One region of the Pseudomonas sp. GW821-FHT09H03 genome, then DNA from elsewhere that is predicted to be linked to it. Evidence: riboswitches for the same ligand, from Rfam matches in the RefSeq annotation. Region 1 holds a riboswitch; each other region holds the start of a gene.
What was found. A riboswitch is a leader RNA that binds a small molecule or an ion and turns the genes downstream of it on or off. The one in region 1 is predicted to bind cobalamin.
Positions count from the first base shown of each region.

Region 2: it holds a riboswitch for cobalamin, as region 1 does, so the genes downstream of both, cobO (cob(I)yrinic acid a,c-diamide adenosyltransferase) here and AC07OG_RS09330 (CbtB domain-containing protein) in region 1, are expected to answer to the same signal.
Region 3: it holds a riboswitch for cobalamin, as region 1 does, so the genes downstream of both, AC07OG_RS07965 (ABC transporter substrate-binding protein) here and AC07OG_RS09330 (CbtB domain-containing protein) in region 1, are expected to answer to the same signal.

Region 1 is NZ_JBWKOF010000005.1:238,042-246,166, forward strand. It holds gene cobM (precorrin-4 C(11)-methyltransferase) at 84-830, opposite strand; gene AC07OG_RS09320 (cobalamin biosynthesis protein) at 914-1,327, opposite strand; gene AC07OG_RS09325 (CbtA family protein) at 1,324-2,031, opposite strand; gene AC07OG_RS09330 (CbtB domain-containing protein) at 2,043-2,234, opposite strand; cobalamin riboswitch at 2,353-2,577, opposite strand; cobalamin riboswitch at 2,771-2,983, shown strand; gene cobW (cobalamin biosynthesis protein CobW) at 3,087-4,154, shown strand; gene cobN (cobaltochelatase subunit CobN) at 4,158-8,000, shown strand.
Region 2 is NZ_JBWKOF010000013.1:67,874-79,763, forward strand. It holds gene AC07OG_RS18985 (C40 family peptidase) at 1-166, shown strand, start outside; gene AC07OG_RS18990 (class I SAM-dependent methyltransferase) at 185-847, shown strand; gene AC07OG_RS18995 (PQQ-dependent sugar dehydrogenase) at 988-2,301, opposite strand; gene AC07OG_RS19000 (hypothetical protein) at 2,369-2,953, opposite strand; cobalamin riboswitch at 3,107-3,341, shown strand; gene cobO (cob(I)yrinic acid a,c-diamide adenosyltransferase) at 3,423-4,034, shown strand; gene AC07OG_RS19010 (cobyrinic acid a,c-diamide synthase CobB) at 4,031-5,431, shown strand; gene bluB (5,6-dimethylbenzimidazole synthase) at 5,428-6,078, shown strand; gene cbiB (adenosylcobinamide-phosphate synthase CbiB) at 6,075-6,983, shown strand; gene cobD (threonine-phosphate decarboxylase CobD) at 6,976-7,968, shown strand; gene AC07OG_RS19030 (cobyric acid synthase) at 7,965-9,416, shown strand; gene cobU (bifunctional adenosylcobinamide kinase/adenosylcobinamide-phosphate guanylyltransferase) at 9,564-10,085, shown strand; gene cobT (nicotinate-nucleotide--dimethylbenzimidazole phosphoribosyltransferase) at 10,082-11,137, shown strand; gene cobC (alpha-ribazole phosphatase family protein) at 11,134-11,709, shown strand; gene AC07OG_RS19050 (adenosylcobinamide-GDP ribazoletransferase) at 11,712-11,890, shown strand, end outside.
Region 3 is NZ_JBWKOF010000004.1:292,372-304,261, forward strand. It holds gene AC07OG_RS07955 (methyltransferase) at 1-267, shown strand, start outside; gene AC07OG_RS07960 (acetyltransferase domain-containing protein) at 449-1,621, shown strand; cobalamin riboswitch at 1,654-1,848, shown strand; gene AC07OG_RS07965 (ABC transporter substrate-binding protein) at 1,991-2,998, shown strand; gene AC07OG_RS07970 (FecCD family ABC transporter permease) at 3,007-4,011, shown strand; gene AC07OG_RS07975 (ABC transporter ATP-binding protein) at 4,008-4,799, shown strand; gene AC07OG_RS07980 (trimeric intracellular cation channel family protein) at 4,940-5,548, shown strand; gene AC07OG_RS07985 (glycoside hydrolase family 94 protein) at 5,866-11,890, shown strand, end outside.

The DNA.
Region 1 (8,125 bases):
GGGGGCAAGCCCCCTCGCCACAGGTAAGCCCCCTCAAGTCTCCTTACTACAGGCAAACCCCCTCACCACTGGGGCAGGCGTGCTCAAGGTCTGTAAAGATGCGCATGCCCGGCGCGATACAGCGACGACTCGCTGAAATGATCACTGCCCAGCACCCGACCCACCAGGATCAACGCGGTGCGCCGAAACCCCTTGGCCTCAACCTTTGCGGCAATGTCCGCCAGCGTCCCCACCACCCAATCCTGATCCGGCCAGGTCGCCCGGTGAATCACCGCAATCGGGCAATCGGCACCGTAATGCGGCAGCAATTGGACCAGGATTTTCTCCAGATGATTGACCCCCAGGTGAATCGCCATGGTCGCCCCGTGCTGCGCCAGGCTACCCAGTTCCTCGCCGGCAGGCATCGCGGTTTTGTCGGCGAAGCGGGTAAGAATCACGCTCTGGGATACGTCCGGCAGCGTCAGCTCTGCACCCAGCAGCGCCGCGCAGGCCGCCGTGGCGGTGACGCCGGGGACAATTTCGAAGGGAATATGCAGTTCGCGCAGGTAGCGGATCTGCTCGCCGATCGCGCCATACAGGCTCGGGTCGCCGGAATGCACCCGCGCGACGTCCTGGCCATTGGCATGGGCGGTCCTGATCAGCTCGATGATCTGTTCCAGGTGCAGTTCAGCGCTGTTGACCACCTGCTCGGCACTATGACCCTCCAATACCGCAGCAGGCACCAGCGAGCCGGCATAGATGATCACCGGGCAGCTGCGAATCAGCCGTTGGCCCTTGACCGTAATCAGTTCGGGGTCGCCGGGGCCTGCGCCAATGAAGTAGACGGTCATGCTCGGTTCCTGTGGCAAAAAACGGCTGGGCAAGGCTTCAGATGAAGAATGCTCATGATCGAAGGTGGGGATTATCGGGGATTTTATGCCGCGCCAGCCAATGCCAGGGTTGCCTGGGCATATTTTTGTCGCGCAATCAGCAGCTTTGCCGGCGCCTGGGCCAGTTGTTCGGCCAATGCCAGGGCGGCGCTTTCCGCTACGCCGTAGCAGCCGGTGCGTTCGAAGGCGATTTGCGATTGATGAGTGAGATGTTGCTCATAGGCGGCAAGTTGTTCGCTGCTGAAGTAGGTCACCGGTAGCCCAAGCTGCGCGGCCAACTCGTTCAGGGCCGGCTCTTCGCGCTTGAGATCGATACTGGCCAGGGCCTTTATTTCATGCAATTGGATCTGGTGTGCTTGCAACGCCTGCTCCAGCAGCGCCAGCAGCGTACTGACCGGGCAGCCGCGCTGGCAGCCCAGGCCGACCACGAGGGTCGGCGCTGCGCTGATGTCACTCATGCGTGGTATTGGCCATCGCTTTTGCGGCGGAACAACCAGGCGCTGATCAGGCCCAGGGCCAGCCAGAACGCCACGTTGGTCAACTGCGAAGCGATTTTGAATTGTGTCTCCAGCGCCTCTGGAGCGAGCATCGAATGCACTTCAGGTTGCGGCGCACCAATCAAATGGGGAACGGCGAGAGTGGCGACACCCAGGGCTTTCATCAGCCAGTGACGGCCGAAAACGATAAGGGCGATACCGACAGCCGTGCAAGCCGCGGTGCCGATCCACCAGAGCTGACGTTGCGCCAGGTCGGCCGCCGCGGTGCCCGGCAGTTCCGGTGGCAGGCCGAGGGTTGGCGCGAGCACGAAAGTCGCATAGCCGGCCAGGCCCCAGAGCAGACCCTGGGAAGTCCTGGTCGGAGCGCGCAAGGTATACAGGCCGGCCAGCATCAGGGCGAAGCCGACGGCCACCACCAGATTTCCCCCAGTGGTCGACAGCACGCGCTGCCAGCCGTCTTGCGGCTCCCAGGCTTCGGCGTCGTGGGTGTGGGCGGCGTTGGCGCCCCCTGCGTGTTCATGGACTTCAACGGCGGCCGGCTCGGTTATTTCGTAGGTCTCGGCCTGCAATATCAACGGGGCCACCCAGAAGCTTTGCAAGAGGGTCAGCAGCAGGGCGGCCAGAAGCCCGGTGAAACCTGCGGTTTGCGCGATACGCTTGATCATGTCGGCAGCTCTCAATGGCACGGAAAGGCAGAGCTGTGGCGGGTATCGTGAGCGGCGTTGTGCACCGCTTCGATGTGCGAGAAGCCGGCGAAGTAAACAAGGGACGCACCCAGGATCGACGCGCAGACGGCGGCGGTCAGACGCTGGGTCAGGGTCGTGGTGGTGCTGGCGGTGCTGTGGCCGGTGCTGCTGATGATCGACATGGCGTTTCCCTTTGTTCTGTCAGCGGGAACAAGAACGCATGCAGAGCCCTGCACGAGCGAGCGCGCAGAAGTTCAAACAGCGCCCGCCCACCGCGGGTTGTTGTTCAGAGACCGTACTGGTCACTTTGTGTTGCGGGCCGGTCTCCGGGCTCACGAGGGGCGCAGGCATCGCCTGAACCTGCAAGCATCACCTTCCCACGCCATATCGGCACAGTGGATCTGACGCTTCACTCGCTTACCGTTGCGGGGGCAGCACCGGACTGACATGGCTTTGGAGTAAAGCACATGATTCACCGGTTTCCCGTTTCACCCTGTGAAGGGCACCCGTAACAAGCGTCTAGGAGAGCATGGGCGGGGGTTGGGCGTCAATTGGCAAACGTTCTCATCGCAAACCGTGTCGCACCCTTCGCGAGCAAGCCCGCTCCCACATTTGACTGTATTTCCCTGACAGAACTCGGCCGAATGTGGGAGCGGGCTTGCTCGCGAAGGCGACGCCGCAATATCAATGTGAACATTGACCCGCCCCCGCACGATGCGTAGCCTTGCGCTTTCGAGGTTCTTCGGCGTTTGCCGAAGCTAAGAAGGGAACGCGGTCAATGCCGCGGCTGCCCCCGCAACTGTGAACGGTGATGTTCGTTGCCACGCCACTGCAGGCTCTCCATGAGGCCGGCGGGAAGGCGCAGCGAATGCCAGGTCGCCAAGACCGGCACACCGTCAGCCAGGAGACCTGCCTCGATACAGATTCTGACTTTCAACCGGGCGGGGTGATCCGGTGGCGAATTCTTCCAGGCACGCGCGTGCGCGTTGCCGGTCGTCGTCCCGTATGCCCGCCACCTTGCCAAAGGGCATCCGATGAAAACACTGGCCAAACTCCCCGTCACCATCGTCACCGGCTTCCTCGGCTCGGGTAAAACCACACTGCTGCGGCACATGCTCGACAATGCCCAGGGCCGCCGTATCGCGGTGATCGTCAACGAGTTCGGCGAACTGGGTATCGATGGTGAAATCCTCAAGCAGTGCTCAATCGGTTGCACCGAAGAAGAAGCCAACGGTCGTGTCTATGAGCTGGCCAACGGCTGCCTGTGCTGCACGGTCCAGGAAGAATTCTTCCCGGTGATGCGTGAACTGGTCGCCCGCCGTGGTGACCTCGACCATATCCTCATCGAGACCTCGGGCCTGGCTTTGCCCAAACCCCTGGTGCAAGCCTTCCAGTGGCCGGAAATTCGTAGTGCCTGCACGGTAGACGCGGTCATCACCGTGGTCGACAGCCCGGCCGTCGCCGCCGGCACCTTCGCCGCATTCCCCGATCAGGTCGACGCCCAGCGAAAACTCGATCCGAACCTGGACCATGAGTCGCCGCTGCACGAGCTATTTGCCGATCAACTGGCCAGCGCCGACCTGGTGATCCTCAACAAGGCCGATCTCATCCGCCCTGAAGATCTGGCCCGCGTGCGCCTGGAAGTCGCCGAAGAACTGCCGCCAGCGGTAAAAATCATTGAAGCCAGCAGCGGTCGCCTGCCGCTGGACGTGCTGATCGGCCTTGGCGTCGGCTCCGAAGAGCACATCGACAGCCGTCACAGTCACCATGACCATCATCACGATGGCGATGATCATGATGACCACGATCACGACGCTTTCGACTCCATTTCCATTGAACTGCCGCAAGCCGACGAAAGCCTGTTGCTGGATGCGCTGACCCAACTGGTGGTCCAGCACGGCATCCTGCGAGTCAAGGGCTTCGCCGCGATCCCGAACAAACCGATGCGCCTGCTGATCCAGGGCGTGGGCACTCGCTTCGACAAGCACTTCGACCGCCAATGGGGCGCCGAAGAAGCGCGGGTCACCCGTCTGGTGCTGATCGGCCAGGAACTCGACGCCGCTCAACTCGAAGCGCAACTGCGCGCCGCACTCAGCGTGTAAGCCATGCACCTGCTCAGGACCCAGCCCGGCGGCTTCGTGTCGGAGGACAACATTGCCGACCTTGGACAAACCCCCGCCGAACTGGTGATCCTGTGCAGCGGCGATTCCAGCCTGGCGTTGCTCGCCGAAGCGGCGCAGCAGTTGCCCGACGACTACCCGAGCGTGCGCCTGGCCAATCCGATGCAGGTACAGAACCATGCCTCGGTCGACTTGTATGTCGACCAAGTGCTGCGCCACGCCAAGGTGATTCTGATTTCACTGCATGGCGGCATCGCCTATTGGCGCTACGGTGTCGAGCGTCTGGTCGAACTGTCACAGCGCGGCGTGCAGTTGATCCTGGTGCCGGGCGATGACCGTCCGGACCCGGAGTTGAGCGACCTGAGCACGGTGCTTCCTGAAGATCGCGAGCGGCTCTGGCATTTCCTGCGCCAGGGTGGCATGGCCAATGCGCTGGACCTGTTTCGCTGCCTGGCCAATCGATGGCTTGCGCGTGATTATTCATGGTCGCAGCCTCAGGTACTGCCGCGCACGGCGATCTACCACCCGCATACAAGTCCCGCACGACTGAGTGATTGGCAAGCCGACTGGCAGGCCGGCCAGCCAGTGGCGGCGGTGCTGTTTTACCGTTCGCATTTGCAGGCGGCCAACACCGCTTTTATCGACGTGTTCTGCGAGCGCTTGCGGGCAGCGGGGTTGAACCCGTTGCCGATTGCACTGGCCAGCCTGAAAGAGCCCGCCTGCCTGACGGTGGTCGAGGACTTGTTGGATGAAGCTGAAGCAGGGGTGATTCTCAATACCACAGGTTTTGCCCAATCCAGTCCCGAAGCGCCGCATCTGCGACCGTTTCGCCGCAATATCCCGGTGATCCAGGCCATCTGCGCCCAAGACAACGAACCTGGCTGGCGCGCCAGCGAGCAGGGGCTTGGCCCCCGGGATCTGGCGATGCACATCGCCTTGCCGGAGCTGGACGGACGCATCATCAGTCGGCCGATCAGCTTCAAGGACCTGGCGTGGCGCAGCGAGCGCAGTCAGTGCGATGTGGTGTGCTACCGGCCACAACCGCAGCGCATGGATTTTGTCGCAGAACTGGCCCGGCGCTGGGTAGATTTGGCGCGCCTGTCCAACGGGCAAAAACGCATCGCCTTGATCCTCGCCAACTATCCCACGCGCGACGGTCGCATCGGCAATGGCGTCGGTCTCGACACCCCGGCGGCGGCGCTGAACATCTTGCGCGCGCTGCACACCGAAGGTTATCCGCTGCCGGCCGAACTGCCGGACAGCGGCACGGCATTGATCCAGCAGTTGCTTGGCGGCGTCAGCAATGACCTCGACACCCTCGACCAGCGTCCCTGTCAGCAGAGCCTGGCCATGGACGAATACTGGCGGATGTTCAACGCTCTGCCCGAGGCCAATCGTGATGCGGTACTGCAACGTTGGGGCACGCCGGACAATGATCCGATGTGTCGCGACGGGCGCATGATGATTGCCGGCCTGCGGTTTGGTCTGACCTTCGTCGGCATTCAGCCGGCACGGGGCTATCAGGTCGATCCGAGTGCGGTGTACCACGACCCGGACCTGGTACCACCTCATGGCTACCTGGCGTTCTACTTCTGGCTGCGCAACACCTACGGCGCCCATGCCGTGATCCACGTTGGCAAGCACGGCAACCTCGAATGGCTGCCGGGCAAGGGCGTGGGGCTCTCGGAAAACTGCTGGCCTGAGGCGTTGCTCGGTCCGCTGCCGAACATCTATCCGTTCATCGTCAACGACCCGGGCGAGGGCGCCCAGGCCAAGCGCCGTACCCAGGCGGTGATCATCGACCACCTGATGCCGCCGCTGACCCGCGCCGAAACCTACGGGCCTCTGCGCGACCTGGAACTGTTGGCCGACGAATATTACGAAGCGCAATTGCTCGATCCGCGCCGTGCCCGGGAGTTGCAGCGCGACATCCTGCAACTGGTACGTGACAGCCATATAGACCGTGAACTGCAACTGGACGAGGAACTCGACAGCGATGCCGATGCGGCGATCTGGTTGCCGCGCCTGGACACCTATTTGTGCGACTTGAAAGAGTCGCAGATTCGCGACGGTTTGCATGTGTTTGGTGAATCGCCGAGCGGTCGTTTGCGTATCGACACTTTGCTCGCGTTGCTGCGCATTCCAAGGGGCGATGGGCGGGGTGCGCAGTCGAGTTTGCTGCGGGCTGTGGCCAACGCCTTCGCGTTGGGCTTCGATCCATTGGATTGCGCGCTGGCCGATCCCTGGAGCGGTCCGCGTCCGCAGGCCTTGTTGTCAATCACCGATGACCCCTGGCGCATTACCGGCGACACCCGCGAGCGCCTCGAATTGTTTGCCACGCAACTGATCTCGCAAACGATGAATTTCCCCTGTAGGAGCGAGCATGCTCGCGATGGCGTGTCAGTCGACATCAATGTAGCTGACACACCATCGCGAGCATGCTCGCTCCTACAGGAAGCCGTTTGGGCGGACGTAAGTGCCATCCTCGACAACCTGCGCGATGTGGTTGCGCCACGCCTGGACGCCTGCGGCCCGGCAGAAATGTGCGGCCTGCTCGACGCCTTGAGCGGTCGCTTCGTCCCGGCCGGCCCCAGCGGTGCGCCGAGTCGTGGTCGTCTGGACGTGTTGCCCACCGGACGCAACTTTTACTCGGTGGACGTGCGCAACCTGCCGACCACCACCGCCTGGCGCATCGGGTTCCAGTCGGCCAACCTGATTCTCGAACGGCACCTGCAAGACCACGGCGATCATCTGCGTCAGCTCGGGCTGTCGGTCTGGGGCACCGCGACCATGCGCACCGGCGGCGACGACATTGCCCAGGCCATGGCCCTGATGGGGGTGCGTCCGGTGTGGGCCACCGGCAGCCAGCGGGTCGATGACTTTGAAATCCTGCCATTGAGTCTGCTCGATCGCCCTCGGGTGGATGTGACCTTGCGGGTCTCGGGTTTTTTTCGCGATGCCTTCGCCAATCTGATTCGCTTGTTCGATGCGGCAGTGCAAGCCGTCGCCGAGCTCGATGAACCGGACGACCTCAACCCGCTGGCGGCCAAGGTCCGCAGCGAACGTGAAGCACTGCTGCAAACAGGACTGGACCAGGATGCGGCACGGCGCCAGGCCGGCTGGCGCATTTTCGGCGCAATGCCCGGTGCCTATGGCGCGGGTGTGCAGGGCGCCATCGACGGACGCCTGTGGCAGAGCCGCGAGGACCTGGCCGAGGTCTACCTGAATTGGGGTGGCTACGCTTATGGCGGCGCCGACGAAGGCACCGCCGCTCGCGATCAGTTCGCCCAGCGGCTGAGTCAGGTGCAGGCGGTGCTGCAAAACCAGGACAATCACGAGCACGACTTGCTTGATTCCAACGACTACTACCAGTTCCAGGGCGGCATGCTCGCGGCGGTCGAAAGCCTGCGGGGTGAAGCGGCTGCCAGCTATCATGGCGATCACAGCCAGCCGGACTTGCCGAAGATTCGCACCTTGAAGGAAGAGCTCAACCGGGTGATTCGTTCCCGGGCGGCCAATCCGAAGTGGCTCGACGGGGTCAAGCGCCATGGCTACAAAGGTGCGTTTGAAATGGCGGCAACGGTCGACAATCTGTTTGCGTTCGATGCGACCACGCAGCTGATTGATGATCATCAGTATGCGTTGTTGGCGGACGCGTATTTGCTGGACCCGGCGACCCGGGAGTTTGTCCGTGAGCACAATCCTCATGCATTGCGTGATATGACTGAGCGGATGCTGGAGGCGCAGCAGCGGGGGATGTGGAAAGAACCGGGGGCTTATCGGGAGGCGCTGGAGAATTTGTTGCTGGATATAGAGGAAGAGGGGTAGTGCATTCAAAAGCCACCCCTCACCCCAGCCCTCTCCCCAAGGGGGAGAGGGGGAAAGGGAGCCGATCTCCAGTGTTTTCAAATACCGGGTTCAACTCGATCTCCCAGGTCGATGTAACTCGACTA
Region 2 (11,890 bases), on a different contig from region 1:
CCAGGTCAGCCATGCCGGGATTTATGTCGGCGAGGGACGCTTCGTGCACGCACCGGCCACGGGTGGCACGGTCAAGCTCGACAGTTTGTCCAAGGCGTATTGGCAGAAGGCCTATCTGAGTGCCAAGCGTGTGCTGGAACCTGAGCACCTGGCGCGTAATCCGTAGTAGCCCGAGGTTGTGGCCATGACCGCCCGCACACTCAACCTTGACGACGCTTTGTATCAATACCTGCTCGATGTTTCCCTGCGCGAAACGCCGTTGCTCGAGCGCCTGCGCGATGAAACCCAGGCGTTAGCCATGGCGCGTTGGCAGGTGGCACCGGAGCAGGGGCAGTTTCTTGCTCTGCTGGTGAAACTGACCGGTGCCAGGCGTGTGCTGGAGGTTGGCACCTTTACCGGTTATAGCGCGCTGTGCATGGCGGCGGCTTTGCCGGCGGACGGTGCGTTGATTTGCTGTGATATCCCGGGGGACTACAACGCTACCGCACGCCGTTACTGGCAGGAGGCCGGCCTCGCCGAGCGGATTGACCTGCGCCTGGCGCCGGCGCTGCAAACCCTGGCCGAGCTTGAACGGCAAGGGCAGGGCGGGCAGTTCGACCTGGTATTCATCGACGCTGACAAGGCCAATTACCCGCAATACCTGGAGCATGCCTTGGGTTTGTTGCGATCAGGCGGGTTGGTGGTTTTCGATAACACGCTGTGGAGTGGGCGGGTGCTGGAGAGCGATCCCGAGAGTGCGGACACCCGTGCCATCCAGACGCTCAATCGTGCGTTGAAGGAGGATGCCCGGGTGGATCTGTCGTTGTTGCCGTTGGGGGATGGGCTTACCCTTTGCCGCAAACGCTAGCGCCCCTCTGTAGGAGCGAGCATGCTCGCGATGGGCGTTAACGATAACGCGGGGAGTCTGATACCCCGCGGTGTTCTTGAGTTCATCGTCGGAACGCCGCCCGGAGCATGCTCGCTCCTACAGTTAAGGGCGCGTCGCGGTTATTTGACCGCCGACACCCGCCACACCTTGTTCCCCACGTCATCGGCCACCAGCAAGTCACCCTGCCGGTCTATCACCACGCCTACCGGCCGACCCATGGCTTGCTCCTCGTCATTCAGGAAGCCGGTCAGCACATCAACCGGCGGCCCGGCGGGTTTGCCAGCGTTGAAGGGCACGAAAATCACTTTGTAGCCACTGTGCGGCTTACGGTTCCATGAGCCATGCTGGCCGATGAAAGCACCCTGGGTAAATGGCGCAGGCAGCTTGCTGCCCTCGGCGAAGGTCAGGCCCAGGGAGGCCGTGTGCGGGCCGACGGCATAATCCGGAGCAATGGCCTTGGCCACCAGTTGCGGGTTTTGCGGGTCTACGCGAACGTCGACGTGCTGGCCGTAGTAGCTGTACGGCCAGCCGTAAAAGCCACCGTCCTTGACCGAGGTAATGTAGTCCGGCACCAGGTCGCTGCCGATCTCGTCCCGCTCGTTCACCGCCGTCCACAGCGCGCCACTTTTCGGTTCCCAGTCCATACCGTTGGGGTTGCGCAGGCCGGAGGCGAAAATCCGCTGGTTGCCGGTGGTGCGATCGACTTCCCAGATCGCCGCGCGACCCTCTTCCTTGTCCATGCCGTGTTCGGCGACGTTGCTGTTGGAGCCAACGGTAACGTACAGCTTGCTACCGTCCTTGCTGGCGATGACGTTTTTGGTCCAGTGGTGATTCAGCGTGCCGCCCGGCAGGTCGAGCACTTTGATTGGTTGCGCCTTGATCACCGTATCGCCGGTTTCATAGTGAAAACGCAGCAGGCGGTCGGTGTCGGCCACGTACAGGTCGTTGCCGACCAGGGTCATGCCAAACGGCGAGTTGAGGTTTTGCAGGAACACTGTGCGGGTTTCGGCAACGCCGTCGTGGTCCTTGTCGCGCAACAATGTGATTCGATTCGGGCTCGGTACGCCAGCACCCGCGCGACCCATGACCTTCTTCATTACCCAGCCTTTAACGCCCTTGCCATCATCGGGTTTGGGTGGCGCATTGGTTTCCGCCACCAGAATGTCGCCGTTGGGCAGCACGTACAGCCATCTAGGGTGGTCCAGGTTTTCGGCGAACGCCGCCACTTGAGTTCCTGTCGCGGCGACCGGTTTCGCGCCCTGCGGCCAGCCTGTTGCCGGCGCTATGTTCATCGTCGGCAGCAGGGTTTTGTTGGGTTGCGGGAGCTGGGGGGACGGCCCGGTGCCGTCGGCGACTTTCAGGCTGGCGCTTTCACCGCAGGCGGCGAGCCCACCGACGAGCGTAATCATGACAAAGAGCTGGGAGGTGCGCATGCTGGGCTTCCCTATGAATACCTTCTTCTAATCATAGAGAAGCGTTATCGCGCGAAGGTTCAACGCCTCAGGTGCGAGCTTCTTTGAAAAGCACGGCAATCCCGGGGTGGTAGTTGCCGGCCTCGTTGCGCAACTTGCGATAGGCGTAGGGGAAGTACCAAGCCACGGCGCAGGTATGCTCCTTTTGCAGGTCGTCGACCATGTCCTGCAGCTCTTCCGGCGTGGCACCCTGCTGGGCTTTGTGCGGGGCGACGAACAGGCAGCCCAGTTTCAGCTCGCTGGCATGACTCAGGCGCCTGGCATCGCTGGTGACGTCGAGCAATGCCTGAGTCACATTGAGGCTGTTGACCCGTGGCCAGCGCTGGCTGGTCTGGATGTAGGCACGGGTGTCGGGTGTCGCGAGAAACAGATCGGCGCGGCTGTTGCGTTCGCCTTCTTCGGTCTGTTTGCGGGTTTGCGTCTGTTGCAGGGTGACCATTTCGGCCATCCAGGCTGCCACGGAGAGCAATCCAAGATTGGCCTTTTCGTCGTGCCAGTACGGCGTTTCACCGTCGCCGCGTATGGCGTTGTAACGGTCGATGCAGTCGAACCAGCGTTCCAGCGCCGGGCGCAGGAATTCCAGCTTCGGATTGCTGATGATCATGCCTTGCATGGGGTTCACCCTTGTTATTGTGTAGTAAATTTATGGCGCTTTGATATCACTGCTGGGGCCAAGGCACAAGATCGCTGTCGGATTATTGATCAGCGCACTTAATTGCTCTCCAGCGTCCCGGCTTTAATTGACGCTCCACCCCCAACCCTCTAACCTTCGCGGCTTGTTTCAGGTGCTCTGTGGCTTGGGTCGACAGAGTGAAACAGGGAAGCCGGTGAGTGAGCCTTCGATGGGTTCGAAAGCCCACAATCCCGGCGCTGCCCCCGCAACGGTAAATGAGTGAAAGCTGCGCCTTGAGCCACTGTGTCCATTGTCGACATGGGAAGGCGCGCAGCCTGGCGCAAAGCCGCTCATGAGCCCGGAGACCGGCCTGATTCATCCAGTGGCATCACGGTGGGCGATGCCAGGCTTGTTGCCACCTATTCTTGTGCCTGCCCGCCGTTATCCAGACTCAACGGAGAGCTCCCCCATGACTGATACCCCCGATCGTGACGAACGTCACCTGGCGCGCATGCAGCGCAAAAAAGCCGTGATCGACGAACGCATCGCCAATTCCCCGAATGAATGCGGCCTGTTGCTGGTGTTGACCGGCAACGGCAAAGGCAAGAGTAGTTCGGCTTTCGGCATGCTCGCGCGCGCCATGGGCCATGGCATGCAATGCGGCGTGGTGCAGTTCATCAAGGGACGCAACAGCACCGGAGAAGAACTGTTCTTCCGGCGTTTCCCCGAGCAGGTGCGCTTTCATGTGATGGGCGAGGGGTTCACCTGGGAAACCCAGGACCGCCAGCGCGACATCGCCGCCGCGCAAGCGGCGTGGCAGGTTTGCCGCGAGCTGCTGCGTGACCCTGCCATAGGCCTGGTAGTACTCGATGAATTGAATATCGCCCTCAAGCACGGCTACCTCGACCTCGATCTGGTGCTCAGCGACCTGCAGGCCCGTCCGCCCATGCAACACGTGGTGGTTACCGGCCGCGCCGCGAAAGCGGAAATGATCGAGCTGGCCGACACCGTCACCGAAATGGGCATGATCAAGCACGCCTTCCAGGCCGGGATCAAGGCGCAGAAAGGCGTCGAGCTGTGAAGCAATCCCGTCATTGTCCGGCGGTGCTGATTGCCGCGCCGGCTTCCGGTCAGGGCAAGACCACCGTCACCGCCGCGCTGGCCCGCTTGCATCGCAATCAAGGACGCAAGGTGCGGGTGTTCAAGTGCGGACCCGACTTTCTCGATCCGATGATCCTCGAACGCGCCAGCGGTGCGCCGGTGTATCAACTGGACATGTGGATGGTCGGTGAACAGGACAGTCGTCGCCTGTTGTGGGAAGCCGCCGGCGAGGCCGACCTGATCCTTATCGAAGGGGTCATGGGCCTGTTCGATGGCACGCCGTCCAGTGCCGATCTGGCCCGGCATTTTGGTGTGCCAGTGTTGGGTGTCATCGATGGCACCGCCATGGCGCAGTCGTTTGGCGCGCTGGCCCTGGGTCTGGCGCGTTATCAACCGGACTTGCCGTTTGCCGGAGTGCTGGCCAACCGCGTGGGCACCCAGCGTCACGCGCAATTGCTCGAAGGCAGCCTCACCGAAGGGTTGCGCTGGTATGGTGCCTTGTCCCGTGAGACCGGGATCGAGTTGCCGAGCCGGCACCTGGGACTTGTCCAGGCCAGTGAATTGAACGATCTCGACTTGCGTCTCGATGCCGCGGCCGACGCCCTGGCCAGCAGTTGCGAAGTAGCGCTGCCACCGGCGGTAGAGTTTGCGACTCCCGATGTGCTTGAAGTCGAACCGTTACTGGCCGGCGTGCGCATTGCCATCGCCCGTGATGAAGCCTTTGCCTTCACCTACGGCGCGAGCCTGGATCTGCTGCGCGCGATGGGCGCCGAGTTGTCATTCTTTTCGCCGATCCGCGACAGTGGTTTGCCTGAGGCGGACAGTTTGTATCTGCCGGGCGGTTATCCGGAATTGCATCACGTGGCGCTGTCGCGGAACACGTCGATGCTGGCGGCGATCCGCGCCCACCATGCAGCTGGTAAACCGCTATTGGCCGAGTGTGGCGGCATGCTTTACCTGCTCGACTCGTTGACTGATGTCGAGGGCACCCGCGCCGAACTGGTCGGTTTGTTGCCGGGTGAGGCTGTCATGCAAAAGCGTCTGGCGGCGCTGGCGTTGCAAGCGGTGGAGTTGCCAGAGGGCGTGCTGCGTGGGCACACGTATCACCATTCGCTGACCACCACTGGACTTGAGCCGATTGCCCGAGGCTTGAGCCCGAATGGCGGACGTGGGGCCGAGGCGGTTTATCGCGAGGGGCGGATGACGGCTTCCTACGTGCACTTCTATTTTCCATCCAACCCATCAGCGATTGCCGCACTATTTGCCCCCGAGCCTGAAGCCGCCTTCGCTGGCAAGCCAGCTCCCACAAGGATTGATGTATTGCCTGAAGAAATGCAGAACCCTGTGGGAGCGGGCTTGCCCGCGAAGAGGCCATGACTGACAACGCCTTTTCCGAAGCCGAACGCGCCGCCGTCTACCGCGCCATCGCCGAACGCCGCGACATGCGCCATTTCAGCGGCGGCACCGTCGAGCCCGAACTGCTCCGGCGCCTGCTCGAAGCCGCACACCAGGCACCCAGCGTCGGCCTGATGCAGCCATGGCGTTTCATCCGCATCGGCGACAGAACGCTGCGCGGGCAGATCCGGCAACTGGTGGAAGAAGAACGTATCCGCACCGCCGAAGCACTCGGCGAGCGCAGCGATGAGTTCATGAAACTCAAGGTCGAAGGCATCAGCGATTGCGCCGAAGTGCTGGTCGCCGCGCTGATGGATGATCGCGAGCGACATATCTTCGGCCGCCGCACCCTGCCGGAAATGGACATGGCGTCGTTGTCCTGCGCCATTCAGAACCTGTGGCTGGCCTCCCGCGCCGAAGGGCTGGGCATGGGCTGGGTATCTCTGTTCGAACCGCAGGCGCTGGCCGATCTACTGAAATTGCCACCCGGCGCCAAACCCCTCGCGGTGCTGTGCCTGGGGCCGGTCAAAGAATTCTATCCAGCGCCGATGCTGGTACTCGAAGGCTGGGCGCAAGCGCGTCCGTTGAGCGAACTGCTGTACGAAAATTATTGGGGAGTGAGTCAATGAGTGTGGCGTTGTTGAGTGTCGCCGCAGTGGCGCTGGATGCGCTGCTGGGTGAACCCAAACGCTGGCATCCGCTGGTGGCGTTCGGCCGTTTTGCCGAGCGCGTCGAGCAACGTTTCAATGGTGGTGGGCGTGGCTGGCGCAGCCATGGCGTCACCGCCTGGGTGATCGCCGTATTGCCGCTGACTCTGCTGGCCACCGCATTTTCCTGGGCGCCTTATGTTGGCTGGATTGTCGAGATCCTCGCGCTTTATTGCGCGCTCGGCATGCGCAGTCTCGGCGAGCATGTAGAGCCAGTTGCCAGAGCGCTGCGCAGGGATGACCTGGAGGAGGCGCGCACCCGGGTGAGCTATCTGGTCAGCCGCAAGACCACTGACCTGGATAAAACCGAGGTCGCCCGTGCCGCCACCGAGTCAGTGCTGGAAAACGGCAGTGACGCGGTGTTCGCCGCGTTGTTCTGGTTTGCCGTGGCCGGAGCGCCGGGCGTCGTGCTCTATCGTTTGAGCAACACCCTGGATGCGATGTGGGGTTATCGCAATGAGCGCTTCGAGCGCTTCGGCTGGGCAGCGGCGAAGATCGACGACGTTCTCAACTACATCCCTGCGCGGCTGGTGGCGTTGACTTACGCTGTGCTTGGCAAAACCCGGCTGGCACTTAAATGCTGGCGCACCCAGGGGCCGACCTGGGACAGCCCCAACGCCGGTCCGGTGATGGCGGCGGGAGCCGGGGCGCTGGGCGTGGAGCTGGGTGGGGCGGCGATTTATCACGGCGAACTGCATCAGCGTCCACAGTTGGGCGAAGGCTTGCCGGCGGATGCCGACTCGATCGACCGGGGCTGGCAATTGGTCCAGCGCGGGGTATGGTTATGGCTGCTGATCCTGTGCATAGGGGCCGAATTTTATGCTTGAGCACGGTGGACGATTGCGCAAGGCGGCGCTCGATTACTGCATAGACGAAGCCGAATGGCTCGACCTGTCCACCGGCCTTGCCCCCTGGCCTTTTGCGGTGCCGGACATTCCGTTGCGGGCTTGGGCGCGCTTGCCGGAAACCGACGATGGACTGGAGCAGGCTGCCTGCGATTATTACGGCACCTTGCAGGCCTTGCCGGTGGCCGGCTCGCAAATGGCCATTCAACTGCTGCCGCGCTTGCGTCGTGCGGGCAAGGTCGGCGTGTTGTCGCCCTGTTACGCCGAGCATGCCGAAGCATGGCGTCGCAACGGTTACATCGTGCGCGAAGTGCTGGAGCATGAAGTCGACTTCTTCCTGGACAGCCTCGACGTGCTGGTGGTGGTTAATCCGAATAACCCCACGGGGTTGAGCCTGACGCCCGCTCGCTTGCTCGACTGGCACTCGCGACTGGCTCAGCGCGGTGGCTGGTTGGTGGTGGACGAGGCTTTCATGGACAACACGCCGCAACTGAGTTTGGCGCCATTTGCCCACCAGGTCGGTTTGATTGTATTGCGTTCGTTCGGCAAGTTTTTTGGTCTGGCCGGTGTGCGCCTGGGCTTCGTGCTGGCCGAGCGCAGGCTGCTCAAGTTGCTGGCCGAGCAAGTGGGGCCATGGGCGGTCAGCGGGCCAACCCGGGTGGTCGGTGAAGCCTGTCTGCGAGATACGCAAGCGCAAATCAGGCAGCGAGTGCGCGCCGAGGAGGCCAGCGAACGTCTCGCCGCGCTGCTGGACCAATACGGCTTCAAACCTCAGGGTGGTTGCGCTTTGTTCCAGTGGCTGGTCACCGAGCGCGCCGAAGAGCTGCATGAGTTCATGGCCCGGCGCGGCATTCTCCTGCGCTTGTTCACCCACAACAGCAGCCTGCGCTTCGGCTTGCCTGGTGAAGAAGCTGACTGGGTGCGCCTGGCGCAGGCTTTTGAAGATTACGCCAAGGAAAATCAATGACCACGCTGATGGTGCAAGGCACCACGTCGGATGCCGGCAAAAGCACACTGGTGACCGCGCTATGCCGCTGGGTTACGCGCCAGGGTGTGAGAGTGGTGCCGTTCAAGCCGCAGAACATGGCCCTCAACAGCGCCGTGACCGCCGACGGTGGCGAGATCGGCCGCGCGCAAGCGGTGCAGGCCCAGGCCGCCGGCCTCGAACCGCACACTGACATGAACCCGGTGCTGCTCAAGCCCAACAGCGACACCGGCGCCCAGGTAATCATTCATGGCCGTGCGGTCACCTCCATGAACGCTGTCGCCTATCACGACTACAAGACCATCGCCATGCAGGCGGTGCTGGCCTCCCACGAGCGCCTGAGCGCGGCGTATCCGCTGGTCATGGTCGAAGGCGCGGGCTCTCCGGCCGAAATCAATCTGCGGGCCGGTGACATTGCCAACATGGGGTTTGCCGAAGCGGTGGACTGCCCGGTTGTGCTGATTGCCGACATCGATCGCGGTGGCGTGTTCGCCCATCTGGTGGGCACATTGGAACTGCTGTCGGCGAGCGAGCAGGCGCGGGTCAAGGGGTTCATCATCAACCGTTTTCGCGGTGACATCGCCTTGCTGCAACCGGGTCTAGACTGGCTGGAACAACGCACCGGCAAGCCGGTGATCGGCGTCCTGCCGTATGTGATGGATCTGCACCTGGAGGCTGAGGACGGCATCGATCAGCGCCAGACCGCCAAGGCCGACCAGGTCCTGAAAGTCGTGGTGCCGGTGCTGCCGCGCATCAGTAATCACACCGATTTCGATCCTTTGCGCTTGCATCCGCAGGTGGACCTGCAATTCATCGGCCCCGGCCAGGCCATACCGCCTGCCGACCTGATCATTCTGCCCGGCTCGAAAAGTGTGCGCAGCGACCTCGCTCATCTGCGCGCCAACGGCTGGGAAAGCGCTATCGCCCGCCACCTGCGTTACGGCGGCAAGTTGCTGGGCATCTGTGGCGGCCTGCAAATGCTCGGCGAGCAAGTGCACGACCCGCTCGGCCTCGAAGGGGCGCCGGGCTCCAGCGCCGGCCTGGGCTTGCTGGCATTCCAGACGCAGCTCGAACAAGAGAAACAGTTGCGCAATGTGCGCGGTCGCCTGGCGCTGGAAGATGCGCCGGTTGCCGGCTATGAGATTCACGCCGGCGTGACCACCGGGCCGGCCCTGGAAAGCGCAGCGGTGCAACTCGATGACGGTCGCTGTGATGGTGCGCAAAGCGCCGACGGACAGATCTTCGCCACCTATCTGCATGGCCTGTTCGAGTCGCCGGCGGCGTGCAGCGCGCTGTTGCGCTGGGCAGGTTTGCAGGATGTACAGGAGGTGGATTACCACGCCTTGCGCGAACGCGATATCGAGCGCTTGGCGGATCTGGTGGAGAAGCATCTGGATACCCGACAGCTGCGGCAACTCTGTGGGATTTGAGGTGAGTTTGAGGGCGCCATCGCGGGCAAACCCGCTCCCACCGGGTCGGTGATTGTGCCCAAAGTTGTGAACAGCCCCGATCCTTGTGGGAGCGGGTTTGCCCGCGAATAGGCCTGCATCCTCACCGAAGTTCTTAAGGAATGAACCATGCTCCAACTGATCCTCGGCGGCGCGCGCTCCGGCAAAAGTCGCCTGGCCGAAAAACTGGCAACAGACAGTCAGCTTCAGGTGACCTACATCGCCACCAGCGAGCCCTTGGACGGTGAAATGAGCGATCGCGTGGCCCACCACCGCGCCCGCCGTCCCGCCGAATGGGCGCTGGTCGAAGAACCCCTGGAACTGGCCCGGGTCCTGAGCGAAAACGCCGGCAGTGACCGTTGCCTGCTGGTGGATTGCCTGACCTTGTGGCTGACCAACCTGTTGATGCTCGACAACCCCGAACGCCTGCACGCCGAGCGCGAAGCCTTGCTCGACTGCCTGGCTTCCTTGCCGGGTGAAGTCATTTTTGTCAGCAACGAAACCGGAATGGGTGTCGTGCCACTGGGCGAATTGACTCGCCGCTACGTCGATGAAGCCGGTTGGCTGCATCAAGCCCTGGCCGAGCGCTGTCAGCGAGTCGTGCTGACCGTGGCGGGCCTGCCCCTGACTCTGAAAGGAACTGCGTTATGACTCAATCCTGGTGGCTGAACCCGTGCCAGCCGATCGATGCGCAAGTGCTCGAACAGGCGCAGGCGCGCCAACAGCAACTGACCAAGCCGGCGGGTTCTCTCGGTGAGCTGGAGTCGGTGGCAGTGCAGCTTGCCGGTTTGCAAGGGCGGGTCAAACCGAGCCTGGATCAGCTATGGATCGCCATTTTCGCCGGCGACCACGGCGTAGTCGCCGAGGGGGTGTCGGCGTTTCCCCAGGCAGTCACCGGGCAGATGCTGCACAACTTCGTCAGCGGTGGCGCGGCAATCAGTGTGCTGGCGCGGCAGTTGGGCGCCTCCCTTGAAGTGGTTGATCTGGGCACGATCACGCCGACGCTCAATCTGCCGGGCGTGCGGCACTTGAACATCGGCGCCGGCACGGCAAACTTTGTGCAGGGGCCAGCGATGACCGGTTCCCAGGGCCAACTGGCTTTGCAGGCCGGTCGTGACAGCGTGCAGCGGGCCAAAGCGGCGGGCACACAATTGTTCATCGGTGGCGAAATGGGCATCGGCAACACCACAGCGGCCAGCGCCCTGGCCTGTGCTTTGCTCGATTGCCCTGTGACCCATTTGACCGGGCCGGGCACCGGGCTCGATGCCGCAGGTGTCAGCCATAAGGCGCAGGTTATCGAGCGTGGGTTGGCGCTGCACCATGCGCAGCGTGGCGATGCCTTGCAGACCCTGTTCAACCTGGGTGGTTTTGAAATCGCGGCGCTGGTGGGTGCCTATCTGGCGTGCGCGCAGGAAGGTATTGCGGTGCTGGTGGACGGCTTCATCTGCAGTGTCGCTGCGCTGGTCGCGGTGCGCTTGAACCCTGAGTGTCGTCAGTGGCTGCTGTTTGCTCACAGGGGAGCCGAGCCGGGTCATCGCCATGTGCTGGAGACCTTGAACGCGCACCCCTTGCTCGATCTCGGTCTGCGCCTGGGCGAAGGCAGTGGCGCGGCTCTGGCTGTGCCGTTGTTGCGTCTGGCGTGTGACCTGCACGGGCAGATGGCGACGTTCGCCGAAGCCGCAGTGGCGGATCGTCCGGCATGACCTTGCGCCTGGATCTGCTGCGCCACGGCGAAACCGAGCTCGGCGGCGGCCTGCGTGGCAGCCTCGACGATGCCCTGACCGCCACGGGCTGGGCGCAGATGCGCGCGGCGGTAATTGAGCAGGGCCCGTGGGATCGACTGATCAGTTCGCCCCTGCAGCGTTGTGCGCTATTCGCGCAAGAGCTGGGCGAGCAATTGACTGTGCCCGTGCAGCTGGAAAAGGATCTGCAGGAGCTGCACTTCGGTACTTGGGAAGGGCAGAGCGCTGCGGCGTTGATGCAAACCGATGCACAAGCCCTCGGCCTGTTCTGGGCGAATCCGTATTTGTTCACGCCGCCCCAGGGGGAGCCGGTCACAGACTTTGCGACCCGGGTGCTGGCAGCGATCGAGCGGTTGCACGCGAACTGCGCAGGCGAGCGGGTGTTGCTGATCAGCCACGGCGGTGTCATGCGCCTGTTGCTGGCGCAGGCCCGGGGGTTGCCCCGCGAGCAGTTGCTCAACGTTGAAGTGGGGCATGGGGCGCTGTTTTCGCTGACGGTGGAGCCCGGTGGATTGTTAAGGGAAGCGCTCTGACCATGTTGCCGTTCTGGATTGCCCTGCAGTTTCTCAGCAGCCTGCCGATTCGTCTGCCGGGCATGCCGCAGCCCCGGGAGTTGGGGCGGTCGCTGCTGTTTTATCCGCTGGTGGGATTGCTCTTTGGCGCCATTCTGTGGGTGGTGAACTGGCTGTTACTGGGCATACCGACGTTGCTGCA
Region 3 (11,890 bases), on a different contig from region 1:
GGTTCGGAGTTATCGGTGCGTATTTTGACCCAGGCGATCGAGCGCCTGACGCCGGGAGGCAGCGTGATTCTGTATACCGGCGCGCCTTGTGTAGAGGGCGTGGATTTGTTTCTTGAGCAGGCGCTGCCGCTGGTTGACCGCCCGGGACTGGCCTGGAGCTATCGGGAGATGGATCCCGACGTCTTTGGAGAGGAACTGGAGTCGGATATCTACAGGGAAGTCGAGAGAATTGCGGCGGTCGTGCTTATCGTAACCAAAAGACAGTAGGTCTTGCAGGTATGGCATCTCCCCTTCTTGGTCCTCCCACTGGCTTTTATGAGTGTTGAAGGGGAGCGCACAGCCCCCCTTGAAAGAGTCGCCTTCGGATTATTTTATGTTATATAATAACATTATATTGACTGCCGGCCGTTAACTGGCAGCGCTATCCCCCCCTTGCCTGCGGCTTTCAATGACAACCCTTTATCAAACCCCACCCGCCACCCGCGCCAGTCAACGCCTGATGTCCATCGATGCCCTCAGGGGTTTGGTGATCCTGTTCATGCTGCTGGATCACGTACGCGAGACGTTCTTTCTGCACCGCCAGGTGGCTGACCCGATGGCCATCGACACCACCGAGCCGACGTTGTTTTTCAGCCGCACCCTCGCCCATTTATGTGCGCCGGTGTTCGTGCTGCTCACCGGACTGTCCGCTTACCTGTACGGCGAAAAGCACCAGGGCCGGAACGCGGTGTCGATGTTCCTCTTCAAGCGTGGCCTGTTCCTGGTTCTGCTGGAGTTCACGCTGGTGAATTTCGCCTGGACCTTCCAGTTCCCGCCCCATGTGATTTACCTGCAGGTGATCTGGGCGATTGGCGTGAGCATGCTTGCCCTTGCTGCGCTGGTCTGGCTGCCGCGGCCGATTCTGTGGGTTGTGGGTGCGGTCATCGTCGCCGGGCACAACCTGCTCGATCCGCTGCACTTCCCGGTCGGATCAGCCATGCACCTGCCGTGGGCCATTTTGCATGATCGCGGCTGGATCGAGTTCTCTGACGGCCTGCGCCTGCGCAGCTCCTACCCTGTGCTGCCGTGGATCGGTGTCATCGCCCTGGGTTATTGCATCGGCCCCTGGTTCGCGCATTCAGCCTCTGCCCGCCTGCGTCAACGCCATCTGTTGCTGGGGGGTGCCGGCGCGCTTTTGGGCTTTGTCGCACTGCGCCTGGTCAACGGGTATGGCGAGGCGCAATGGAGGGTGCATGAAACCACCACACAGACCCTCATGAGCTTCTTCAACATCACTAAGTACCCACCTTCTCTGCTGTTCCTTGCGCTGACACTCGGGGTGGGCCTGTTGCTGCTTCTTGGCTTCGAGCGGGCTCGGCAACGCCAGTGGATCAGCGCTTTGGCGGTGTTTGGTGCGGCGCCGATGTTCTTCTACCTGCTGCACCTTTATGTGCTGAAGGTGCTCTATCTGACCAGCGTCGCGTTGTTCGGTCTGAACCAGAGCGACTACTTCGGTTTCGATAGCATTTTTTCGGTGTGGCTGACGGCGGTGCTGCTGGCCGCCGCGCTGTATCTGCCTGTGCGCTGGTTTGCCGCCGTGAAGGCCCGCCGTCGTGATATCGGCTGGCTCAAATACTTCTGATCCAGAGAGGGTTCGCCTCGGGCGGCATGATCGACTAACATGCCGCCGCCGGTTTCCAAATGGGATTAATAGGGAATCCGTGATGCGTGCAACGCATCAAACGGAACTGCCCCCGCAACTGTAGGTGCTGAGCGTGCTCCTGAACTGCCACTGGGATTGAACCCCGGGAAGGCTGGAGCATGCGATGACGCATCAGTCAGGAGACCTGCCGGCCAAGTAACAATCACTGACCGGCGGGGTGTCCGGGAAGGACATCCTTGCGCGCGCGTCACTCAGGTGATCGCCCTGCCCTGCTTTTTGGCAGCGTTCGATGATGTGTTTCCAGACCGTGCACCCTTGCTCCGTGTACGGTTCAAATGTAGATGCATCATGCTGTTGCCCCGCTTTGTCACCCTATTCGCTGGCCTGGGTCTTTGCTCGCTGGTCTGTGCCGCGCCTACTGAATATCCGCTGACGGTCGAGAACTGCGGTGCCACGCTGACCTTCCCACACGCACCGGCTCGAACCGTCACGATCGGCCAGGCCGGCACCGAAATGCTCTTTGCCCTCGGGCTGGGTGACAAACTGGCCGGCACTTCTCTGTGGTTCAACGATGTGCTGGATAAGTACAAGGGGCAAAACGACAAGATCGAACGCCTGGCGGATAACGAGCCGAGTTTCGAGTCGGTGATCGGCAAACGACCGGAACTGGTCGCTGTCGAGCTGGAGTGGATGGTCGGCCCGCAAGGCGCAGTCGCTACCCGCGAGCAGTTTCACGAACTGGGAATCGCCACTTACCTCATGCCCTCGGATTGCGAATCCAAGGACAACCTGGTCGGTGCCGACGGCACTCGCCTGGCGCCGTTTCGTGTGCAAAGCATCTACAAAAGCATCACTGAGCTGGCCAGGATTTTCGATGTTCAGGCCCGTGGCCAACAGTTGAACGCGCAACTCAAGGCCAGTCTGGCCAGGTCCGTTGCCGCAGTGCAAGACAAGAACCACACCAGTGCACTGGTGTGGTTTTCCAGTGCCAGTCTGGATATCGACCCCTATGTCGCCGGTCACAAAGGCATTCCAGACTTCATGCTCAAAACGCTGGGTGTGCGCAATGTGGTGCAGTCCGACGAAGAGTGGCCAACGGTCGGTTGGGAAACCATCGCAAAAGCCAACCCGACTTTCCTGGTCATCGCCCGCATGGATCGCCGTCGTTTCCCCGCTGACGACTACCAAAAGAAGCTGGCATTCCTGCACAGCGATCCGGTAACCCGCAACATGGACGCGGTAAAAAACAACCGCATCATCATCCTCGACGCCATGGCCATGCAGGCCAGCCTGAGAATGTTCGATGGGCTGCAAGCCCTGGCAACGGCCATCAACAGCTACGACCTGCCAAAATGACTGCAGCGCTGATTCGTACCCTGCTGGCGTTGGTGGCCCTGCTTTTAAGCGTGGTTGCCGGTGTCGCTATCGGTGAAACAAGCATCGAACCCGGCGTGGTACTCCAGGTGCTGGCCAACAAACTGTGGAATGCCGGCTATGTTCTCGACCCCATCGACGAAGGCATCGTCTGGAACTACCGCCTGACCCGCGCGTTGGTCGCAGGAGCTTGCGGTGCGGGCCTGGCGACCTGCGGGGTGATCCTGCAATCGCTGTTGCGCAACCCGTTGGCCGATCCCTATCTGCTCGGCATTTCCGCGGGCGCTTCGACGGGGGCCGTTCTGGTGGCGTTACTCGGTATCGGTGCCGGAGCCATTTCGATGTCGGTCGGGGCGTTTGCCGGAGCCGTTGCTGCCTTTGCTGTCGTGGTTTTACTGGGGCGCGCCAGCGGTGTCCCTGGCAGTACCGGTCAGATCATCCTGGCGGGGATTGCCGGTTCGCAGCTGTTCAATGCGCTGACTGCATTTTTGATCACCAAGTCGGCCAGCTCCGAACAGGCACGCGGCATCATGTTCTGGTTGCTGGGCAACCTCAGTGGTGTGCGCTGGCCTTCGGTGTGGCTGGCCGTTCCCGCTGCCATGGCCGGTCTGGCCGTTTGCCTGTGGCACCGTCGCGCGCTGGATGCCTTCACCTTTGGTACCGACTCCGCCGCCTCGCTCGGCATTGCCGTACGTCGCGTGCAATTTCTGCTGATCAGTTGCGCCGCACTGGTGACGGCGGTGATGGTGTCGATTGTCGGCTCCATAGGTTTCGTCGGTCTGGTCATTCCCCACGCCGCAAGGCTGTTGCTGGGTACCGGGCATACACGCCTGCTACCGGCCAGCGCGCTGGGTGGTGCCGTGTTTCTGATTGCCGCCGATGTGCTCTCCCGCACCCTCATAAAAGGCCAGGTTATCCCGGTCGGCGTGATTACTGCATTGGTCGGAGCGCCGGTGTTCGCCCTGATCCTGATCGGCCGAAGGAATGCCCGATGAATGCTGCCATGCCCTTTATCGACCAGCCTGTATTGAGCTGTTCCGGCCTCGGATTGCAAATTCGCGACATTGAATTACTGGACGAGATCCACCTGGACATCCGCCACGGCGAGACCCTGGGCCTTATCGGGCCCAACGGTTCGGGAAAATCCACACTGCTCAAGCTGCTGGCCGGCGTGCGCATGCCAAGCCGGGGAAGCATCCATCTCGACGGCCAATGCCTCAAGGCACAGTCAAGACGAACCATAGCGCGAACCCTGGCGCTGGTTGAGCAACAGGCCGATACCCTGGATGCCATCAGTGTATTTGATGCCGTGGCCCTGGGCCGAACACCCTGGCTGTCTGCCTTGAGCTCGTGGTCGGCCAAGGACACCGAGATCGTTCATCAAGCGCTGCGCAACGTGGATGCGGCGCATCTGACCACGCGAACCTGGCGCAGCCTGTCTGGCGGAGAGCGTCAACGTGTGCATATCGCTCGTTCCCTGGCTCAGTGCCCGCGCATCCTGCTGCTGGACGAGCCAACCAATCACCTGGATATCCAGCACCAGATAGGGATTTTGAATCTGGTTCACGCATTGCCCGTGACAACGGTGATCGCCCTGCATGACCTCAACCAGGCCCTCACCTGCGATCGTCTGGCCGTGCTGGAACGTGGACGCCTCGTTGCCTTGGGCAAACCGCTTGAAGTGCTGACCCCGCACCGCCTTTTGCAGACGTTCGGAGTCCACGCGCACTATCTCGTTGACCCGTTTGACGGAGCGAAAATCCTGCGATTTCGCTCTTGGTGACTGGGTGCCGCGCCTCAGGGTGATGACCCGCGAAAGCCCTTCAGCGCAAATAGCTGGCGGCCAGCCATCAGCTACAATCACAACCGCACGCCCACACCGCCATCACTCTCGAGATGGCCAGCCTGAAAACGGAGTGACGGATGCTGTATTTTCAGCAAATGCTGGGCACCGCGGTATTCGCCATTACCGGGGTACTGGCTATTCACAAGGTGGGGGTCGATGTATTCGGCGCCGTGGTACTGGGCATCATTACTGCCATTGGTGGCGGCACCATTCGCGATCTACTTCTCGATCAACCGATTTTCTGGATAGCAGACTTCAACTACATCTGGGTCGGCGGCGGTGCCGCATTGCTGGCTTTTTTCCTCACCAAGAGATTCCAGCAACGTTATCGCCTGTTGTTGTACCTCGATGGATTCGCGGCCGCTCTGTTTGGATTAGTGGCTACCGAGAAAGTGCTGGGACTACAACTTGCTGCGCCTTTTGCCGTGATGATGGGTGTACTGACCAGTATCGGAGGAGGCATCGCTCGCGATGTGCTGGCCGGCAGAACCTCGTTGTTGATGTCACGTGAGATCTATGCCACACCGATCCTGCTGGGGTGCATTTTGTATGTCTTGTTACGCGATGTATTCGGGTCAATCCAGATCGCCGGTTGGCTGGCCCTGATATTCACCTCTTCCTTGAGGTTTCTTGCCATTTACAAAGAACTGCAAATGCCGGCTATTTTATCCACCAGCCAAGGCTAGGCCCGCCAAACATCGTCAGCCATCCATCCATCACGATAATTTCACATTCACCGGCGTAGGGTTAACCCAACTCCTTTGTGATTCCTGGCCCGCCCCCCCCATCGCGGGTCTTTTTTTGCCTGCAATAAAGCCCCAGGGCTGCAAGTCGCCTTCATCCTGCCTATGTTCGCCAGCGAACAGACGAACACCCCTGCCAATCGTCAAACTCAAGGTACAAAAGGTACGTCCAGCACGTGCTGCCCGGTGCGCACGCAATGGACTGGCGCACCTGCCGCAACACGCGCATTTGTATTCAGGCATTCCAGGATCAGGACCTTATGAACAGCATATGGACACGCATGCAAAAGGTGTTTCCCCGTTCGTCCGGATTTTGGCGAACCGGTCATTTGTCCCGCCCCCGATTCGAATACGAGCCGATATTACGCTCGGAGCTGATTAACGCCGATCAGATGGCCAGCCACGGTATCGCCCTGGCCGGACAGCATCGCCTGAGCGCGTTGTCCGCAAAGGACGCCATGCTGCGTCGACTCGATGACAACGAACAACTGCTCAAACGCAGCTGCTCGGCGCTGACCCACGCGCAAATGTCCAGCCGACGGGTAACGCCGGCAGCAGAGTGGCTGCTGGACAATAACTTTCTGATCGAAGACCACATCCGCACCGCCCGCACGCACCTGCCCAAAGGCTACAGCCGTGAGTTGCCACGCCTGATCAACGGCCCGTCCGCCGGGCTGCCGAGGGTCTATGACATCGCGCTGGAGACCATTTCCCATGGCGACGGCCGAGTCGATGAGCAAACCCTCAGTCGCTTCATCGATGCCTACCAGACGGTGATGCCTCTGGCACTGGGAGAGCTGTGGGCGATCCCGATCATGTTGCGCCTGGCGTTGATCGAAAACCTGCGTCGCGTGGCGTCGCGGGTCATGGCCAACGCCGACGATCGAAACCTCGCCGATGACTGGGCCGAGCGCCTGATCGAAACCTCGGAACGGGATATCAAGAGCGTGGTGCTGACCGTTGCCGATATGGCCCGCTCCACACCGCCGATGACCCCGGCTTTTGTCGCCGAACTGACCCGCAGCCTGCAGGGTCAGAGCGCAGCCCTGGCCCTGCCGCTGAGCTGGATCGAGCAGATGCTCAGCGAGACCGGTTCGAGCATCGAACGCCAGGTGCAGCTCGATGCGCAGCAACAGGCCGCGGATCAGGTGTCCATCGGCAACAGCATCGGCAGCTTGCGCCTGCTGTCCGCCACCGACTGGCGCGAGTTCGTCGAATCGATGAGTCATGTCGAACAGATTCTCGCGCAAGACCCGGCGGCGATTTACCCGACCATGGATTTCGCTACCCGTGACAGCTACCGGCATGTCATTGAACGCCTGGCCCGAAGCAGCCCCCAATTATCGGAAATCCAGGTCGCCCGCGCCGCGATCGATCTCGCCACAGCCGGGACCGCCACGGTCCCCTGCCCGTTGCTGGCCCGCCACGTCGGCTATTACCTGATCAGCGCCGGGCTGCCAACCCTGGAGCGCCGCATCGACGCCCGGGTGCCGCTGCATAAGCGCTGGAACCGGTTGTTGCAGCAATCCCCGCTGATTTTTTATCTGGCCCCGGTGGCATTGCTGACGCTGCTGTTTGCCTGGCCGCTGCTGGCCTCGGCGCGACGCGACGGATTGCCTGACGTAGCGCTCCTGCTGCTGGCCATTCCATGCCTGATCATGACCAGCCGACTGGCCGTCAGCCTGATCAACTGGCTGGTGACCTTCAGTCTGTTGCCGGCGGTTCTGCCGAAAATGGATTACGCCAACGGCATTCCCGACGAGGCGCGAAGCCTGGTAGTAATCCCGACGCTGATCGCCAGCCTGGCCGATGTCGATGAGTTGGTCGAAGGCCTGGAGGTACGTTTTCTCGCCAACCGCGACGACAACCTGTATTTCGCCTTGCTCAGCGATTTTCTCGATGCCAATGAAGAATCCCTGCCGCAGGACGCCGATTTGCTCAACCACGCCTCCCGTGCAATCACCCTGCTCAACCAGAAGTACGCGGACGGACTCAACGACCGATTCTTTCTGCTGCATCGGCCACGGCGCTGGAACGCCAGTGAACGCGTGTGGATGGGCCACGAGCGTAAACGCGGCAAGCTGATCGAGCTCAACGCCCTGTTGCGCGGCAACGGACAGGAACGTTTCGACACGATCGTCGGCGATATCACGCCATTGCACCAGGTTCGCTACGTCATCACCCTGGACACCGACACCCTGCTGCCGCGCGACGTCGCCCGTCAATGCGTGGCGGCCATGATGCACCCGTTGAATCGTCCGTTGTTCGACAGTGCCGGCGAGCAGATCATTTGCGGCTACGCCGTGTTGCAACCGCGGGTCGGTATCAGCCTGACCAGCGCCACGCGCTCGAGCTATGCCCGGCTGTTCGGCAGCGATGCCGGGGTAGATCCCTATACCCGGGCGGTTTCGGACGTTTACCAGGATCTGTTCCAGCAGGGCTCGTTCATCGGCAAGGGCATCTACGACGTGGATGCTTTCACCTGTGCCCTGGAAGGTTGTCTGCCGGATAACCAGATTCTCAGCCACGACCTGATCGAAGGCTGTTATGCCCGATCCGGCCTGCTCAGCGATGTGCAGGTCTACGAGCAATACCCCTCGCACTTTGCCGCCGATGTAAAACGCCGGCATCGCTGGATACGCGGCGACTGGCAACTGCTGCCGTGGACCTTGCCCTGGGCGCGCAACGCCGATGGAAAACGGGTGCGCAACCGGCTGAGCGTCATGGCGCGCTGGAAGATTCTCGACAATCTGCGCCGCAGCCTGGAACCGCTGGCGCTGTTGCTGATGTTTGCATGGGCCTGGCTGGCCAGCAGCGAACCGCTGGGCTGGACCGTCGCAGTCATCGGTTTGCTGGTGATTCAACCCTTGCTGCGAGCGGCGAGCGATCTGCTCCGAGCCCCCGCCGACGTCCCCTACAGACAATATCTGGGGGCGCTGCTGGGCGATCTCGGGCAGGACCTGGCCCGGGCGTGTCTGGCGCTCGCCTGGCTGCCTTTCGAAATGCTCTACAGCGTCGATGCTGTACTGCGCTCGCTCTGGCGGATCGGCTTCAGCCGGCGTCGCCTGCTGCAATGGCAACCCTCGCGCGAGGTGGAACGCACCACCGATAACCGGTTGTCCGGCCTCTACCGGCAGATGTGGATCGGGCCCGTGTCATCCCTTGCCTCTTTGGCCCTGCTGGTGGACAACCCGCAGACGCTGGCCATCGCCAGCCCGCTGCTGTTGTCGTGGCTGGTTGGCCCCTGGGTCGCCTGGCGACTCAGCTCACCCCCCGGGCAGTCGGTGTTCGCGCCGTCGGCGCAGGAGTTACGCTTCCTGCGGGTACTGGCGCGCAAGACCTGGGCATTTTTTGATCAATACGTCGGGCCTGAAGACAATTGGCTGCCCCCAGACAACGTGCAGGAACAACCCAGGCCGGCCATTGCCCATCGCACCTCCCCGACCAACATGGGCATGTCCTTGCTCGCCCACCTGGCCGCTCACGACTTCGGCTATTTGAGCACTGAGCGCCTGCTGAACCGGCTTGGGGCGTCACTGGACAGCATGGACGGCCTGGAGCGTCATCGGCAGCACTTCTACAACTGGTACGACACCCAGACCCTGGAGCCGCTGCGACCGCATTACGTCTCAACCGTCGACAGTGGTAACCTGGCGGGCCTGCTGCTGACCTTGAGCACCGGTCTGACGCAACTTGCAGACTCGCCGCTGTTCGGCCCTGCACTGATCAAGGGCCTGCGCGACAGCCTCGACATCCTTGTCGTGTGCCAGGGTGGCGCAAGTGCGGATCAACCCGCCTTGAATCAACTGGGCAAGCGCCTTGATCTTGTCTCGCCAGAGGCGACGCCAGGCATGCTGGTCGATTTGCTGCACACGGCACGCCTCGCGGTCGCAAACATGCAAGCGGACAGCAACGAGGAAAGCCTTTACTGGCGCGAGGCGTTTAGGCTTCAGTGCAATGACTGGACAGAAGAACTGCTGCGTTACCAGCTCCCTGCCCCGCTAACCGCTACCGCGTCGACGACCTTGCGTCAGCTGGCAGCGTTGAACCCCGCCGACTGGGCAGCCGAACACCACCCGCAAATAGAGCGGGTGCGCAGTGTCGCCGGATCGCGTCTGGCGACACTGGAGCGTCTGGCTGTATTGGCGACCGGGTTGGCACAGATGGACTACTCGCTGCTTTACGATCAACAGCGCGACCTGTTCGTCATCGGTTACAACGCCGAAGAGCTCCGGCTGGACAGCGGTTACTACGACCTGCTGGCGTCCGAGGTGCGACTGCCCATTTTCGTCGCCATCGCTCAAGGACAGATCCCCCAGCGCGCCTGGTTCACCCTGGGCAGGCTGCTGGGTGAAAACGCCGGGGTACCGACCTTGTTGTCCTGGTCGGGCTCGATGTTCGAATACCTGATGCCCATGCTGGTGATGCCTAACTACGAGGGCAGCCTGCTCGACCAGACCTGCCGGGCCGCCGTGGCGGTGCAGATCGAACATGGCAACACGCTGGGCATCCCCTGGGGCGTTTCGGAGTCCGGTTACTACACCGTCGACGCGCACTTCAATTATCAGTATCGCGCCTTCGGCGTTCAGGCCCTGGGGCTAAAGCGCGGGCTCAGCGATGACGTGGTGATTGCGCCCTATGCCAGCGTTCTGGCGTTGATGGTCGACGCCGAGGCTGCCTGCAAGAACCTGCAGCGCCTTGCCGGGCAAGGTTCTGCAGGCCGATTCGGACTGTATGAAGCGGTGGACTACACCGAGGCCCGCGTGCCCCGCGGTCAGACCCTCGCCGTGGTCCGCTCGTTCATGGCTCACCACCAGGGCATGAGCCTGCTGGCGTTGACCAGCCGACTGCTCGATCAACCCATGCAACGGCGATTCGAGGCCAACCCGGCGTTGCAATCAGCCCTGTTGCTGTTGCAGGAACGGGTGCCCAAGTCTGCTGCGCCGTACCTGCAGACCGCGCAATCACCGGCGCCCGTCAATGCCGGCGAGGGCCAGAGCGAGGAAAACGGCCTGAGGGTGTTCTTCGATCCGGGACGCAAACGTCCGGCCGTGCAATTGCTCTCCAATGGTCGCTACCACGTCATGCTGACCAGTGGCGGCGGAGGCTACAGCCGACGCCACGACATGGCCGTCACCCGTTGGCAGGAGGACATCTCACAGGACAACTGGGGGACGTTCTGTTACCTGCGCGACGTCCAGACCAATACGCTTTGGTCCGCGGCTTATCAACCAACCTTGCAGCAAACCGAAAGCCACGAGGCGATCTTCAGTGATTCGCGCGCCGAATTTCGCGCGCGCAATCTGGATTTCGACACCCACCTGGAAATTGTTGTCTCGCCTGAAGACGACATGGAACTGCGGCGCCTGCATGTGACCAATCGCGCGTCAGTGGCCAAGACGCTGGAGGTCACTACCTATGCCGAAGTCGTGCTGACGCCCCCGGGCAACGACGCGATGCACCCGGCATTCAGCAAGCTGTTCGTGCAAACCGAACTGCTGCCTGAGCTTCAAGCCATTATCTGCAGTCGCCGCCCCCGGGCCAGCGATGAAGCGACGCCGTGGATGTGCCATTTGCTGGCCGCACACGGGGTGGATATCGATGCGATCTCCTACGAAACCGATCGTGCCCGATTCATCGGCCGTGGACGCAGCCTGGTATCGCCCGCAGCCCTCGATGGCGATTGCCAGATGTTGTCAGGCAGTGCTGGCCCGGTGCTGGATCCGATAGTCGCGATTCGCTGCAGGATTACCCTGCAACCTGGCCAACAGGCCACCATTGACCTGGTCACCGGTGTCGCCGACAGCCGTGATGGTTGCCTTTATTTGATCAACAAATACCGCGACCGCCACCTCGCCGACCGGGTGTTCGACCTGTCCTGGACCCATAGCCAGGTGCTGCTGCGTCAGCTCAACGCTTCGTTATCCGACGCCCGCCTATTCGAACAGATGGCTTCGTCCCTGCTATATGCCAACGCCTCGATGCGCACCGACAACACGGTGCTGATGAGCAATCGGCGCAATCAGACAGGGCTCTGGGGCCAGGCCATCTCCGGCGACTTGCCCATCGTGTTGCTGCGGATCCACAGCCTGGACAACATCGCCCTGGCGCAGCAGATGATTCAGGCCCACGCCTACTGGCGACAAAAAGGCCTGGTGGTCGATCTGCTGATCTGGAACGAAGATCAGGCCGGCTATCGCCAGCAACTGCAGGACGCGATCATGGGCCTGATCACCTCCGGCAGTGAAGCCACCCTGCTGGACCGTCCGGGTGGCATTTTTGTGC